DNA from 4 places in the Paraglaciecola sp. T6c genome. Region 3 is predicted to be linked to each of the others. Evidence: predicted binding sites of a transcription regulator. Region 3 holds the regulator's gene; each other region holds the start of a gene.
What was found. Region 3 encodes sigma-54, which starts transcription at its own class of promoters, with help from an activator protein. Its sites were predicted from a motif close to GTTGGCACGNNNNTNGNNT; they were not measured.
Positions count from the first base shown of each region.

Region 1: PATL_RS11050 (EF-hand domain-containing protein) is a predicted target of sigma-54. The motif match lies at 1,432-1,450, and genes of this name have one in related genera.
Region 2: dkgB (2,5-didehydrogluconate reductase DkgB) is a predicted target of sigma-54. The motif match lies at 2,071-2,089, and genes of this name have one in related genera.
Region 4: PATL_RS06135 (Npun_F0296 family exosortase-dependent surface protein) is a predicted target of sigma-54. The motif match lies at 2,418-2,436, and genes of this name have one in related genera.

Region 1 covers NC_008228.1:2,612,725-2,616,943, forward strand. The annotation lists gene PATL_RS11045 (sugar phosphorylase) at 1-1,179, shown strand, start outside; gene PATL_RS11050 (EF-hand domain-containing protein) at 1,615-1,821, shown strand; gene PATL_RS11055 (EF-hand domain-containing protein) at 1,933-2,151, shown strand; gene PATL_RS11060 (NAD(P)H-quinone oxidoreductase) at 2,351-3,334, opposite strand; gene PATL_RS11065 (class I SAM-dependent rRNA methyltransferase) at 3,435-4,219, shown strand, end outside.
Region 2 covers NC_008228.1:4,970,082-4,974,300, reverse strand. The annotation lists gene PATL_RS21210 (hypothetical protein) at 1-95, shown strand, start outside; gene PATL_RS21205 (hypothetical protein) at 273-452, shown strand; gene PATL_RS21200 (DUF2254 domain-containing protein) at 558-1,913, shown strand; gene dkgB (2,5-didehydrogluconate reductase DkgB) at 2,156-2,977, shown strand; gene PATL_RS21190 (BON domain-containing protein) at 3,367-3,933, shown strand.
Region 3 covers NC_008228.1:654,783-659,001, forward strand. The annotation lists gene lptA (lipopolysaccharide transport periplasmic protein LptA) at 1-148, shown strand, start outside; gene lptB (LPS export ABC transporter ATP-binding protein) at 148-873, shown strand; gene PATL_RS02920 (RNA polymerase factor sigma-54) at 996-2,489, shown strand; gene hpf (ribosome hibernation promoting factor) at 2,515-2,802, shown strand; gene ptsN (PTS IIA-like nitrogen regulatory protein PtsN) at 2,818-3,261, shown strand; gene rapZ (RNase adapter RapZ) at 3,264-4,109, shown strand; gene PATL_RS02940 (HPr family phosphocarrier protein) at 4,106-4,219, shown strand, end outside.
Region 4 covers NC_008228.1:1,452,685-1,456,903, forward strand. The annotation lists gene PATL_RS06130 (FAD-binding oxidoreductase) at 1-1,288, opposite strand, end outside; gene PATL_RS06135 (Npun_F0296 family exosortase-dependent surface protein) at 1,527-2,363, opposite strand; gene PATL_RS06140 (PEP-CTERM/exosortase system-associated acyltransferase) at 2,740-3,549, opposite strand; gene PATL_RS06145 (patatin-like phospholipase family protein) at 3,581-4,219, opposite strand, start outside.

The sequences.
Region 1 (4,219 bases), 2.0 Mb from region 3:
ACAGCAAAAGGTATCGAGCATGTTTGGTGCACATTCAGTCACGATCAAGTTGATTTTGATTTTCGTAATCCCAAAGTGTTAGAAACTTTCGTTTCAATCATTCGTCAATATTTGGATAATGGCGTCAGGCTGTTCAGGCTGGATGCCGTGGCTTTTTTATGGAAAAAACTTGGCACACCTTGTATCAACTTAGAACAAACCCATGAAGTGGTAAGATTACTGCGCACACTTATTGAACATGCGCAGCCAGATGTGATTATTATCACAGAAACGAATATACCAAATAGAGAAAACTTAGCTTACCTTGGAAATGCCAATGAAGCTCATGCGATCTACAATTTCTCTTTGCCCCCATTGTTGGTAAATACTCTCATTACGGGTGATTGTCATTACCTGAAGTCATGGTTAATGAGCATGCCCCCAGCGCAAAACGGCACTACCTATTTTAATTTTATTGCATCCCATGATGGAATCGGCCTACGACCAGCTGAAGGCTTATTAGAAGACGAGGAGCTCACGGTACTCGTAAACACTATGCAGAATTTTGGCGGCAGAATTTCGTGGCGTGCTTCTGAAAATGGGCAGCAAAAAGCGTATGAAATTAATATTGCATTATATGACGCTCTTCAGGGGACAACGAAGGGAACGGATAAATGGGGCTTCCAGCGTTTTATGTGCGCCCATGCGATTATGCTTGGTTTAGAAGGGATCCCTGGGATCTATATTCACAGTTTATTGGCTACAGGTAATGATTACGAACGGGTTAAAAATACCAGTCATAACCGCGCTATAAATCGTCACAAATGGCAATATACTGAATTACAGAAGCAATTAGCATCGCCCTACTCCCAACACCAACGCGTATTGAAGGCCATGGGTGAGCTACTCACCATACGCCGCCAGCAGGTGGCATTTCACCCCAACGCTACACAATTTACCTTGCAGTTAGGAAGCAAAGTATTTGGTTTCTGGCGTCAGAGTATCGATAGAAGACAAAGCATATTTTGTATCAGTAATATTTGTGATGAGATACAAGAAATACACTTAAGTGATATTAACTTAGTAGGCACCGACGAGTGGATAGACTTAATGACGCAGCAACCCATTTATGCTGCAGACAGTTTCATTGAACTAGCACCATATCAAACGATGTGGATCAGCAATTTACCTAAACGTTAAATTGCCAAATCCTTCTTACCTTTGGCGACAAAATAAATGAGACAATGCACACAAAATGTTTCTTTATTTTGTTGCTTTTTCGCTACGCGTAACCAATTTAACTCCATTTAAACAATTGATATTTAACACTTTTTGTTTCAACCCGGAATTTGTGTAACTGTTTTAGCACTATAACATTAAATTATCATTGTCCACTTTGTATCTAGGCCGCTCCCCCCCTTATAACTCGTTGAAAATTATGCACTATTCTTAGTTGGCATGAAGCGTGTAACCGTTTAGCTGAGTTTATGAGCGAGTTCGGCATATATATAAATGCTTCTACCCGATCTGAACCACCGAGCAAGTTCGCTCTTTAAATTTGTCAGACCGGATTCAATAGAATCAGGTATCGCTACGAAAACCTAGCTAAATATTTAGCCATAAGGAATCGATAAGATGAAAAAGTTAATTGTTATTACTAGCCTACTTTTCGCCTCAAACTGTGTATTGGCACAAGACGATATAATGGACGCGTTAGACACGGATAATGACGGTCGCATTAGCCTAGAAGAAGCCTCCTCAGATGCGGCCCTGTCTTCGGTGTTTACCGAGTTAGATGTAAACAAGGATGGTTACCTTAGCGCCAGTGAGTTAGAGAACTAAACCCTTATTGCCTTGGTCGCAAGATTGTAGCCTATTAAAATCAGCGTAACGTTAAATCAATCCTAGTGCCTTACAAAGTAAACGACATTCTTAAATAACGTGGAGAAACGAATGAAAAAAATTATTATAGCGGGTGTTCTCGCCCTAACGTCAGTAGGCGCATTTGCCGCAACGGATATTTTTGCTGCTTTAGATGTAAACGAAGACAATATGTTAAGTGCAAAAGAAGCCAGTATTGATACTACTTTGGCCACTATATTCAACGAATTAGATAGCAACAAGGATGGATTTGTCTCTAAAGAGGAGTTCAGTGTGCTTCAACAGCAATAATTCTTATCGACGTTGTAATCGATAAAATGAGGTTAGAGACTCTCTATTGTCTCTAACCTTCCATTTCATAGTCTAATTTTCAAACAATCGATGATAAATCTGTGACCTACCTCCCAAGTAATTGATCACGAGACGTGCGCCACACATCTTTTAAGACATTTAACATCGCCTCAAGTAAGCAACCTTGTAGCGAGATAGATTAATTCCAACTAACAACCAATTTACCCATGGTGTCATTTCGTTCAAGGCGTTCGTGCGTCAAAGCAATATCTTTTACGTTATATTGGGTGTCGATAACAGGTCTTAAAGCACCATTGTCAAAATCAGCCAAAAATCTGTGACAAAAGTCATGTATTAAAACGCTTTTGTATTCGTCGCTCCGGCTTCGCAGTGTAGAGCCTGTGATGGTGGCGCGTTTCGCAAGCATCAGGGCCATGTCTACTTTGTCGGCATAGCGACCGGCCAACATAGCTAAGTACACTATCGTTCCATCAGCGTTGAGGATTTTTAAGTTTCGATTCAAATAATCCCCTGCAACAAAATCAATAATAACGTCGACTCCGCCTTGCTCGAAACATTCAGCAAAATTTTGAGTTTTGTAATTTATCAGTCGATCGGCGCCATACTTTTCGCATACCGCAAGTTTTTTCTCAGTTGATGCGGTAACACTGACATGACAACCATCTGCTTTTGCTAATTGAATCGCGGCAAGACCCACAGCACTCGCTCCAGCATGTATAAGAACCCGCTGCCCAGTTTTTAATCCGCCCACTTGAAACAAACTTTGGTATGCCGTTAAGAAAACCTCGGCGATACCAGCGGCACTCGGCATATCCACGTTTTTAGGCTTAGGCATTAAGTGTTCAGAATTGACCGCCACATATTGGGCATACCCGCCGCCAGCCACAAGCGCAAAGACTTCATCGCCTATTTGCCAACGGGAAGACTCGTTATCAGCAGATATACCAAGACTTACAATTTCCCCTGATACCTCAAGACCAAGAATTGGACTTTCCCCTCTTGGTGCTGGGTATTTACCTTGGCGCTGTAGTGTATCAGCGCGGTTAATACCAAAGCTGTGTACCTTTACTAACACTTGCCCCTGTTTGAGGGTAGGTTTTGTAGTATCATTAACAAAAAGCGTGTCCGTTGCCGTCCCTTCTTCATAATCGATAAATTGCATGAATTCTCCATTGAATTTTTTGTTTAATTTGTACCATTGATAATGTGATTTTGCGCCACGCTCATCTACTTTCAATTTGTATGCTGGAAACCACCACACTATGTCATCACGCGTTACACTTCACCCCGGTCGAGAAAAGTCTTTATTACGTCGTCACCCTTGGATATTTGCCAGTGCAATTGAGAGCACTAAAGGCCGAATGAATCTCGGCGATACCGTCGATGTTTATAGTCACGAAGACGTATGGCTAGGCCGCGGAGCCTACTCACCACATTCTCAGATACAAGTTAGAATATGGACGTTTACGCAAAATGAAAGTGTCGACAACGGTTTTTTTCAACGTCGTATCGCGAGAGCCCAACAATCCAGAGAAGAGCTAATTGAGCGACATGGTTTAACCGGATATCGTTTGATTGCCGCAGAATCAGATGGCCTACCAGGGGTGACCATCGATGTTTATGCCAATGTTATCGTCTGCCAACTGCTCTCAGCAGGGGCTGATAAACATAGAGAAAAAATAGTATGGGCGCTAAAAGCACAATTTCCTGAGCATGGCATATATGAGCGAAGTGATGTAGCAGTGCGCAAAAAAGAGGGATTAGAAGAAATCACCCAAGTGCTTGCTGGCGACATACCGGATGAAGTCATCATTGAAGAAAATGGTGTAAAAATCATCGTCAATGTGAAACAAGGTCATAAAACGGGTTTCTATTTAGATCAGCGCGATAACCGCGCTATCGCCGCTCAATATGCCAAAGATCGTGACGTATTAAACTGCTTTTGCTACACAGGCACATTCGGTAGTTATGCACTTGCTGCTGGTGCGTGTAGCGTTACTAGTTTAGATGTATCTGACCTTGCCCTTGAAACGGCTAAACGCAACGT
Region 2 (4,219 bases), 870 kb from region 3:
AAGTCGACGAAATGATGACTGACACAGGCAACGCAATCGAAGATGCGTGTGAAGATGTAAAAGAAGGCGCAGGCGCTGAAGACAACGATTGTTAATCTACTCAGGTAGACGAACAAATTGATTTAATGGAAAGGGGTGCTTGCACCCCTTTTTTAATGCTTATACTAATACAACGACCTCACCGAACGTTACACCTAAATGTGAAGCTCAATTGGCGAAGGCGCGACAGAGGTTGTTCAACTACAGGCTACATCAGCCTAGGAGTGTGCAAAATGTTGATGCAAATCACTATCGTATTTTTAATTATTGCGGTCGGTGCCATCGTTGCTTTGTCGGGTGCCATGAGCGGCGGTTTTCTTACTACGTTTTTTATCGCATTTGGGCTTTTCGTGGTCGTAGCCTTAGGTGCAGCAATGGTCGCAGCAAAAAAGAAAAATACAAACAACCACTAACCGCTGGCGTTTGAGTGTAGCCAGAGCACCTGCAGTCGCATGAGTTTTATAACGGTGGCTCTGGTCCGCACTAAGTAATCTCTTATCAAAATAGGTACACACTGGATGTCAGTACATATGAACACACGGATCATCACGCTATGGGAAACCATCCGTACCAGCTTTTGGTTTGTGCCATCAATTATGGCGCTTATTGCCATTGGCTTATCCCAAGCAGGTCTCGCTTTCGATCGTTTCGGCGCTGACAGTGAGCTAGATATACTCGCTGATTTTTATCAGACCACTCCCGAATCAGCCCGAGCTTTGTTAACCACCATAGCTACCGCCATGATAACGGTCACTAGTATTGCGTTTTCCATCACGGTTGTGGCGCTGACCTTAGCTTCTTCACAGTTCGGCCCTCGGCTTATTCGTAATTTTATGATGGACACGGGTACCCAATGCGTTTTGGGCTTCTTCCTGTCTACGTTTATTTATTGTTTACTGATTATTCAGGCCACCAAGTCTTTTGAGCAACAAGAATTCGTGCCTGGCATCAGCATTCTTACCTCCGTGTTACTCGCAATCGTTGGAGTAGGGGTGTTGATTTATTTCATTCATCACGTAGCTAGCGCAATTCAGGCAGATAACGTCATTGATAACGTCTATCGCGAACTTAACGACATTATTGAACGCTTATTCCCGAAAATTGAAGAGCCAGACGAGGCTGATACGACTGCAGAACAGCGTGTCGACTCAGCACCAGAATTCGACCAGATTTACCCTAATAGCCAAGCTATTGAATCGACGAGCAGCGGATATGTACAAACCTTGGACATAGACCAGCTACGAGCCTTGAGTGAAAACAGTGATATGGCGCTGAGCGTACATTACATGCCAGGGGATTTTGTAATGCGAGGCTCTGTGATCGCCATCGCTTATTTTAATGGTGCTACGCTTTCTTGCCAACCTAGCAAGATTACCGAATTAGTGCGTTTAGGCTCTCATCGCACCCCAGTACAGGACGTGGAGTTTGCAATCCGTCAATTGGTTGAGATTGCCGTTCGCGCCTTATCACCTGGCATTAACGACCCGTATTCAGCTGTAACCGTGGTAGACAAGCTTAGCGCTGTGCTGTGCACACTCACCGACAAACCCTTTCCGCCAACTATCTACGAAGACGACCACGGCATAACTCGACTTCAATGCAAGCCCGTGGCTTTCACTGGGTTGGGTGAAGCGGCGTTTAATCAGATCCGCCAATATTCGAAAGACAGCCTAGCGGTCACCATTCGTTTATTGGAAGGCTTAAGCAGTATTTTGCGTTTTAGCCGTAGCCCCGAGCATAAACAGTTCGTTCGCCAACAGGCCGCTATGATTGAACAAATACAGAGCAGCTCACAACTAGCTGAGCATGACTGGTTGGATATAAAGCGCCGCCTAGATGATATAAAGCGCCACCTAGACAGTGACAGCAGCTAACAGAGTCTTGCAACGATCAGTAAAGCGTTGCAACGATCAGCAAAGCGTAGTGACAGGCAGTCAGTAACGGCTGCAAATAGCGTTGAAAATATTTCACGTTAATCTGCTCTATCTCACTTCCCTTCTTGTTTATTCTATACATATCAACTGGTTACTTTTTGGCATGGTATTCGAATAGGTTAGTCCACATGTTCACCGCGTTGTCTTGCTCAAAGTCAGCGCTCCAACAGAAGGACTGATTTATGAATTCATCAACATTCGCTACGCCAACAATACCGACTCCAGGATTCGGCACATACCGCCTGAAAGGGGATGATGCCAAACTGGCGGTAGAGAACGCGCTTGATGTGGGTTACCGACATATTGATACCGCACAAGCTTATGAAAATGAAGCTGAAGTAGGCGATGCTATTTCCGCCTCTAAAATCTCTAGAGGTGAGCTCTTCGTCACGACTAAAGTGTGGTTTGATAACCTCAGTGCCGATAAATTTATAACGAGCGTGCAAAATAGTCTGACTCAGCTCAATACCGATTATGTTGACTTACTGCTCGTTCACTGGCCGTCACCGGACAACAAGGTATCGATGGCAGAATATCTTAAGGAACTAAAGGCGTGTAAAGAGCGCGGTCTGACGAGACATATCGGTGTGTCCAATTTCACCCAAAGCCAGCTTGATGAAGCCCTGTCGATTTTAGGTAAAGATCATATTCTGACCAATCAAATCGAGGTACATCCTAACTTTCAAAACAAAGAGCTGGTGGCATACTGCCAACGCAACAACATTCAAGTAACCGCATACATGCCCTTAGGTGTGGGTAAAGTGATGGAAAATGACATACTGAATGACATCGCCAGTGCCCACGATACAACACCATCCGCGGTCGCATTAGCGTGGTTAAGTCATAAGAAAATCGTGGCGATCCCTTCATCCACCAATGTGAACCACATGCGTGACAATCTCACGGCTAAGCAAATGATGTTAACTGCCGAAGAAATCGAAAAAATCGATGGCATTGAACCTCAAGAACGTATTGTTGACCCTGATTTCGCACCAGACTGGTAAAGATACCTATTACGTGCTCACGAAAGTCTTAACCTGAGGTTGATTTGTACCAGCCCCTGTAAATCATTAATCGTTCAGCGAAAAATAAAAAACGCCTCTGCCTCTTTTGAGTTAGAGGCGTTTTCATGTGTGCAGTAGGGCCATTTTACGTTTTAACGCTTACTCAATCTTCACTTTCACCTTCAACCTCCAACCTCCAATCATCAAGTAAAATTGGTCAGAAAGTCTCAGTATTATTAAAGAATTATTTACAAGTCCCTGGTAATAAATTTCACAAGTGATGATGTGAAAGTGTGACTAAGATGGAATAAAGTCATTTAAAATCAATGGACTAACTGGTTGGCATTGAATTGGCATTAATTACTTCGAATCTTAAAAAGGAGATATTTATGAAAAATTCAATCATTTCAGTATTAGTAGCCGCCACACTTGGTACAGCCTCTCTAGCTGCGAATGCAGAGAATACTTGGAAAGATACAGCAGGCGACGCTTGGATTGACGGTAAAGCCGAAACCACATTAATGCTTAATGGCAACCTTGACTCGTTTGACATCAACACAGATGTTAAAAACGGCAAAGTCACCCTAACAGGTAAAGTTGACCGCGAAGTCGACAAAGCGCTAGCATCAGAGCTCGTTATGTCACTTGATGGTGTAACCGATGTCGATAATCAGTTGACGGTTATTCAAGAGTTAGATGAAGAGCAAGACGGCGAAGTCATGCAGACTCTTAACGATGCGAAAATTGAAACGGTAGTAAAAACCCGTTTAATGTTTGAATCAGAAGTGAGCGGCTTGGAAATTGAAGTCGAATCAAAAATGGGTGAAGTGACCCTTTCTGGCACGGTTGATACAGACGCAGAGCGCCAGTTGGCGATCAAGATTGCTGAGAATACCAACGACGTAAAAACCGTTGTTGATATGCTGAAAACCACAGAGCAAGGCGGCAACGCATAGCAATAGTGCTACAAAGCTAAATAGAACACCCGCTTCGGCGGGTGTTTTTTTGTCTAGAGTTTATGATGGTCTACAAATATTAATTAGCTTTCCTAATATTTGAATCAAAAACTGAGCGGCTTAGAGTTTTTATAAAGACACCCATGTTAAACAGCGGCACTTGTGGCGGCGAAGCATGGGGTTACTTGAGGACGTGAATGGCCAGTTTTACAAGGACATCCATGTTAAATTCCTGCAAAAATCATTTTTGTTTTTTTGGCTAGCAAGTATTAACTTACAGCTAAAC
Region 3 (4,219 bases):
CGCGCAAGGAGAGAGCGAGAGTGAAAATAGCGGACGAGTTACGACTATTTTTCAACCAGCTAAGAAATCAGCGAGCAGTAAAAAGCAAACTGACGCGAAAAAGTCCAGTGATGCTGAAGTCAAACCAAAACAGGATGAAACTCCATAATGGCGACGTTAAAAGCCTCGCATTTGGCTAAATCCTATAAATCGCGTCAAGTTGTGCGTGATGTCAGTCTAGAAGTGTCCACTGGCCAGATTGTCGGTTTACTTGGTCCAAACGGTGCAGGTAAAACAACCACGTTTTATATGATTGTCGGTTTGGTTCCCTTAGATAAGGGAGAAATCAGTATTGATCAGCAAGATCTTACCCTACAGCCCATGCATATGCGCGCTCGTTTAGGGATTGGTTACTTACCCCAAGAAGCCTCTATTTTTCGAAAACTGACAGTCTATCAAAACTTGATGGCTATCTTGCAGACACGCAAAGAGCTCAGTGCAGAACAAAGAGAACAGCAAGCGGATTCATTACTCGATGAGTTCAATATAAATCATATTCGTAACAGTGCTGGTATGAGTTTGTCTGGAGGTGAACGCCGCCGGGTAGAAATAGCGCGGGCACTGGCAGCCGATCCAGAATTTATTCTGCTCGATGAGCCGTTTGCCGGTGTTGATCCTATTTCAGTTAATGATATTAAAAAAATTATTCAACATTTACGTGACCGTGGTATTGGTGTTTTGATAACCGACCACAATGTAAGAGAGACACTCGATGTGTGTGAGAAAGCTTACATTGTTAGTCATGGTGAACTCATCGCTTCTGGCACGGCAGAAGAAGTATTAAGTGATCAACGTGTAAGAGATGTATACCTAGGCGAACAATTCAGGCTATAGTTAAGCTGAAAAAGCCGCTCATTTTATCGAGATTATACTCAGGCGCTTGGTGAGACATTTACAGTCAATCGAATCAACCACAGCATATTTTTTAGTTTGCAACGGACAGAATAAAGAAGTAAATGAAACCCTCTTTACAATTAAAATTTAGTCAATCACTCACTATGACGCCACAGTTACAGCAAGCTATTCGTTTGTTGCAATTGTCTACGTTAGATTTACAGCAAGAAATTCAAGAAGCCTTGGATTCCAACCCGCTGTTGGAAGTTGAAGAGCCTACGGATCAGGAATCCGGCGATAGTGCGTTAAATGACAATTCCCTCGACCCGTCTTCTAAAGATACCAATGAAATAGTTGATACCAGCAGTGACAACTTAGACTCAAGTGAAGCGTTCGAGAAAAACGAAATCCCAGAAGACTTACCTACGGATACCACTTGGGATGAGTACATCAGCGCTTCTTCCGCACCTGCCTCTAGCATATCCAGTGGTGCCGGCGGTGATGACGAACAGATCTTTCAAGGCGAAACCACAGATAACATTCAAGATCATTTGCTGTGGCAAATGCGTTTAACCCATTTTAGTGATACCGATGTCGCGATTGCGACAGCGATCATTGATTCTATCGATGAGTCTGGTTATTTGACCATGAGCGCTGAAGACGTTCTGGCCAGCATGGATGATGAAGAAATAGAGCTCGATGAAGTGGAATGCGTACTTAAGCGTATTCAAATGTTCGACCCAATTGGGTCAGGCTCTCGTACACCACAAGAATGCTTGCTAGTGCAATTGCGTCAGTTTGCTCCTGATACACCCTGGTTAGAAGAAGCGAAGACCTTGATTGGGGACTATGCCGACCTTTTGGCAAGCAAGGATTACCGTACTTTGATGCGTAAATCTCGCCTTAAAGAGGATGATTTGCGTGAGGTCATGCGTTTACTTAAAACGCTCAATCCGCGTCCAGGCAGCGCCTTGATCAAAGGTGAAGCAGAATACGTTATACCTGATGTGTCAGTGAGTAAGAAAAATGGCCGTTGGACAGTAGAGCTTAACCCAGACAGCCTACCCAAATTGAACGTTAATCAACAGTATGCTGCAATGAGTCGTAGCGCGAAAAACACCAGTGATAGTCAATTTATTCGCTCACACATGCAAGAAGCCAAATGGTTTATTAAAAGTGTTGAGAGCCGAAACGATACCTTATTGAAAGTGTCAAACTGTATAGTACAGCAGCAAATGGGCTTCTTTGAACATGGGCCTGAGATGATGAAGCCTATGGTACTAAATGACGTAGCCGAAATGGTGGATATGCATGAATCTACAATTTCTCGTGTTACTACCCAAAAATATATGCATACCCCTAGAGGTATATTTGAGCTGAAATATTTCTTCTCGAGCCATGTTGCAACTGAGACAGGCGGAGAGTGCTCGTCAACGGCGATACGCGCATTGATTAAAAAGCTGGTCGCAGCTGAAAAACCAAGCAAGCCGTTAAGTGACAGCAAGATTGCTCAATTGTTGGCCGATCAAGGCATCATGGTCGCTCGGCGAACAATAGCAAAGTACCGGGAATCTCTGATGATACCCCCGTCGAACCAACGAAAAAGCCTATTGTAGGCTGATTAAAGAAGGAAGAGGCGATATGCAAATTAATATTACTGGTCACCATGTGGATGTAACCGATTCACTAAAAGATTATGTCGATACTAAATTTACCAAGCTCGAGCGACACTTCGATCAGATCAACAATGTTCACGTCATTCTCAATGTAGAAAAGCTCAACCAAAAAGCGGAAGCGACAATACATTTGAATGGGGCAGATGTATTTGCCACCATGGAACACAACGACATGTATGCGGCAATAGATGGCCTAATCGATAAACTCGATCGGCAAGTTATCAAGCATAAAGAAAAAGCTAAACGCCATTAACCCATCAGGTAAATAATGGAAATATCAAATATTCTTCACCCTGACTGCGTCGTATGCGCAGTTCAGGGGTCCAGCAAAAAGCGCATTTTAGAGCTTATTAGTCAATTGGCATCTGAGCACCTTGTTGAAGTAGACCAAGCGACCATTTTATCCAGTTTAGCGGGGCGCGAGAAAATGGGGTGTACGGGCATTGGTGGTGGTATAGCACTACCACATGGCCGTATAAAAGGGCTAGAGTCAGCCCTAGGCGTGCTTGTAACGTGCCAACCTCCGGTCCAGTATGACGCCATCGATAACATGCCAGTGGATATCTTCTTTGCTATTTTAGTACCAGAGGAAAAGGCCCAAGAGCACCTACAAACCTTGTCGGCGATAGCCAAAAAATTCGTTGATAAAGACATTTTAAATCGTTTGCGCAGTGCAACCACAGACCAAGAATTATTTCAGGTACTCAGTTAATTATGAAGCTTATTATCATCAGTGGGCGTTCAGGCTCAGGGAAGTCCATCGTTTTACGTTCACTGGAAGATTTAGGCTATTACTGCGTTGATAATATCCCCGTCAACTTATTGCCCACTTTGACCCATACCGTCGCTGACGAGTACGATCAGGTCGCGGTCAGCATTGACGTGCGAAATTTACCCAAAGATCCCAACGAATTGGTGGAAATACTCGACTACTTGCCGTCAACGTGGGAAATGACCATATTGTATTTGGATGCCAGCGATGACGTACTGATTAAGCGTTTCAGTGAAACCCGCCGCTTGCACCCGTTGTCTAAGCAAAACAAATCATTGTCTGGTGCTATTCAAGCAGAAAGCCAGTTATTGGCGCCGATAGCTGAACGTGCAGATTTATATATAGACACAGATCAATTATCAATTCACCAGCTGGCCGAATTGGTGCGCGAGCGAATATTAGGTAAAAAAAGCTCACGCTTAGTTTTGGTTTTTGAAAGCTTTGGTTTTAAACACGGTATTCCTAAAGATGCGGATTATGTATTTGATGCACGTTTCTTACCCAACCCGCACTGGGAGCCAGATTTAAAACCCCTTACTGGACTTGATTCCCCCGTCGAGATTTTTCTTGGCTCACAACCCATAGTCACTAAATTTATCTGGCAAATTCAGAATCTGATTTCTACTTGGTTGCCACATTTAGAACGTAATAATCGTAGTTATGTGACAATCGCCATCGGGTGTACTGGCGGTCAGCACCGCTCTGTGTACGTAGTGGAAATGTTAGCCAAAACATTTAGCACCTCGCACCCTGATGTGCAAATACGTCATCGCGAGTTAAACCGATGAGTGAGCGATTAGAAAAAACCCTACTCATAGTGAACAAGTTAGGGCTGCATGCCAGAGCGGCGACTCAATTGGTTAAGCTTGCGAATCAATTTGAAGCTGAAGTCACTATT
Region 4 (4,219 bases), 800 kb from region 3:
GCACCTCTGGAGCCATTTTAATAAGCGGTGCGTACCACAGCAAGCCACATTTGTCCCTGTCTGGTAGAAGGTCATTACTTTTATCAACCTCAACCCTAGGGTTGCGCCAGTATGCAAGGGGCAGGGCAACCTGATTGGGTTTGCCCAACATAATTTCGATTCCTTCATCCAGGGTGCTTAATTGGGATTTTATTTTGTCAATGGCGGCGTTCGATGGCAAAGGTAAGTTGAGGATAAATTTGGCGACGTTAATCAGCCAGCTATTTGAAAAATTAAGTTGACCTAAGTGTTTTGCCCGTCGCTTAAACTGCTTTTGGGTGGCTGAAACCACTTTTTTGGAGCCGTAAATAGTACCGACTATCATCCATTGGGGTAAGCGCTGCTCTTTGGCTATCGTTTCAACTTGCTTATCACTCATGACATTGTGCTGACCTTGACCGTTTGGGTTTTGGGCAACCATTGATACTAGACGACGGCGATCCATTAAGTTGATAGAGCCAATAATACCTTCTGAATCTAGCAAGTTCTGCTCTATAAGGGCGACTGCATCGGAGAATTTTTCTGAATCAAAGACTTGTAAGTAGAAGGCACTAAAATGCTGGGGCTTAGGGGCGAGACGAATCGTCATTTCGGTGACAATGCCAAAGTTACTTTGAGTGAATAAACCATCTATATACGGACCCAAACCCCATTTAAAGGTTTTATCAATATAGTCATAGGAAGAACCATCTAAGGCTGAAACCGCCGATTCAAATTTCGTATGACACAAATTAGGGTGAGGAAGATATGCTTTTAACGCGTTGACCGCAGCAAAATGATCCGTTCTGGGGGTGATACCATAACCTCGTTCTAATGCATTTCCTAAAATACTGCAGTGGGGCCCCGCACCGGTAACAGGCACCATAAATGGCCAGTCGTTTTCTTGTAAAAAATTAAATAAATCCTGCTGAGTCACACCTGGTTGAACCGTCACTAACCCCGCTTTTTTATTATTGGGGATAATAGACTTAAGTGCGCTTAAATCTACAACCACTCTTGGGCCATTAATGGGAGTATTTTGAATTGAACCATAACCCCAGTTATTTCCGGTGCTAATGGGGTATAAGTAGAACTGATATTTATTCGCTAACTGCAGTAGTTTGGGTATGGCAGACTCGTTTGTTATTTGAACAGCGAAGTCAATAACAACATCGTCAGAGAAAGTCGTTTTACCAAAACGCTTAGTCGCACTCTCTTTAGTAAAAAGTACAGCTTCAGTATCAGGTATTACCTCGCGTATCAGTTTCATTAAATCCATCATAAATCCAAAATAACTTATCCAATAGGAGCAGTCTACTACACAACATCAGACCTGCGAATGTAAATGGAATATTTGTTTTTCAACTAGACGATATGTTATTCGATTATTAATCATGGTGATGTTTAAGCACGGAAAAGAAGAGAAATAAAAATTACGAAAATGATACGTTGAATTTGAGTTATAAAAAAAGCCGGCAAGCCGGCTTTTTGTGAAGAGTAATTAACTCTTATTTTTTAAATCTTCTACCAAGACCAAGACCTAAAAGACCAAGACCTAAGAAAGCCAAGTTTGCAGGAGCTGGAACTTGTTTTAAACCAACAACAACGTTATCGAACTCTCCAGCGATACCAGAAGAAATTACTTTGAAGTTATCGAACGCTTCGGCATCCGAGAAGTCAATATTCACATAAGTGTTAGATGCAGGTGATGTTTGGTTACCAGGGCTACCGTTTAATTGTGCCAACAACTGTGGACCAGTGATTGATGCAACTAAAGTAGCGCCATCATAAAACTCAAAGCTGTTATAAGTATCTACTGAGCCCCAGTAGAAGCCCAAGTAGTTAATTTTTGAACCAGCAAGGCTAGCTTCAATACCACCAACGTTCGCTAAGAACGTTGTATAATTAATATCTACCGAGCTATCTGATCCAATATTTTCTGGTGTGGTGTATGCGTAACAAGTGTTGTCACCAGCTGGCGCTGCTGCTACGTTAGGTACTGAATTATTACGAACATTCAATACACCAGCACCGCTTGGAGTTACTGCTAACGGCGAGTTGATTTGACAACCATCAGATGCGCCAGCAACATTATAACTTGTGTCACCACCAGCACCAACCGGGAAAACAGTTGCACTATCGAAGGTTTCAACGAAATATCCGTTTGAAACAGTCGCTGCAGTAATTTGGTTGCTAGCATCTATACGAGAGCTTGTTTGACCTGAGCCGTCAGTCGCTGTCTGGCCACCGAAACTGATAGTCGCAGCGCTTGCTTGACTTGCTGCACCAAACGCTAAAAGAGCGGCTAGTGTTACTAATTTTGTTTTCTTAACTAAGTTTGACATGTGATATTCCTTTTAGACCAAAAGATGAGACCAAAGATACTGCTGTAGAAGGTAAAGCAGTACTTATGCCAAGTTTGAAATATTCTTTATTTTCAGATGGTTAGGTTTTTTCCATTTTTTGTATGCGAGGAGATGTAAAATTTACTGACAAAATAAAGTGCGGTTGTCGGTGAGTGGCGAAGGTATCAAACACATCTCGTTGTTCATGCCTAATTTATAGGCAAAGTATTATCGTTGTAACGGGAAATTTAGTTTCCACCTCAATAGAGACAGAAGGATAGATAAAACACTTGTTATAAATAGATTGGGTTAATTGAACCGTGTAAAATTTTTTGACATCGAATAGGGCCCAGCCGGCAAGCCCAAGTTTTGAGCTTCAGTTGAATTGTGAATTAACTTTCTTTTCGATATTCTTCAGCATGCGCTTAAAGCCAGGTGTTAGGCCGCTCATTAATAGGTGACGGCTGATATAGTATGGGGCTCTCTTCCCGTGATATTCTACAACGGGGCCAACTTGTTGAAAGGGGATGCCCACAAAGCGTAAGCTGCGCGCCAGTCTTGGCTCCATCATCACAAAACAATGTTTAATATCGTGTTTACGCGAGGTAGACGCGGCGCACAAATATAGCCCCACCGCAATAAAGGGGAAACAGCGTAGCTCGCGCTCAGAGTAAATATGCTCATTGATAGCACCTGTGGCTGAACCCTTAAATTTATCCGTGGCACGCTTTCGAAACTGAGCGGGGACTGCCAATCGAGATATTTCACATATTTCACTTCGTGGAAAATCACTTGGATGTACTGCGTCATCAGCAATCGAACTAATACAGTATTTCTCTATTGGTAGGAGTTGCTCTTCACTCATAGAGCGCACGATGCGAACCGTACCGGCATATTCACCAGTAGGGAGGTGCTTAATTAAACAATGGGTAGAGTGACTATCAAATTGATCTGTTTCCATCTTGTCTGAACGTTCATCTTCAAACTTTAATTCTTCGCAATAGACTTTGTGCCTAATTTTATAAGATTCATTACGAAGATCGTCTGACAGGGCAACAACAGGGCTGAGGTATTCCGCGAAATGTCTAGAGATCTGATTAGCCTTCTGGCTTACCACCAAATTCATTACTTTTTTTACCACTGGCCCAATAATAGGGAGATCAGCGTACTTTCGAAGTTGTTTCATAGATTCATTTCTTTAAAACGGTAGTCCACATCTAGTTCCTTAGTTGTGTATCGGTATAAATCTGCATTCGTTTAGGCACAAATTCAAATGCGGTGTTATAACCAATATTGTACAACTCCTCTTTTTGTATCGCTGTAATATTAAAATCGACGGGAGATAATTTACCCGTATTGATGATTATAGTATTACGCCAGTACTCTGCATGTACATACTCTCGCGACATTGCCGTCATGAAGGTCCTAATCAGCATCATCACATATTGCCGTAATGGCAGCCAACTTTTTTTAAAGTTCGGATCTGTCACATGCTCGCTTTTTAATTTAAAACACATAACTGGTGAGCCATCACCTGCCCAATCTTGATACAACGCATCTTCTGATAAAATAGCACCGTCTACAAGAACATGCTGTTTATAGGCTTGAAAGCTGAAAAAAAGTGGGATGGACATTGAAAAGCGCACCGCCTTCGATATCTTCAAATCGGGACTCGTTTTACGGCTAAATACCACCGGGCCTCCGCCGTTAACATCGGTCGCTAAAATGTGTAAGTCTTTATCTATGTCTGAGAACGTTAGACCTTTAAGGTGTTTGTCCATCCACGCCTCAAATTGGTCCCCCGAACTTAAACCGCCTTGGCGTAATAATCTGAGTAATGAAAAGCCTTTGAACTT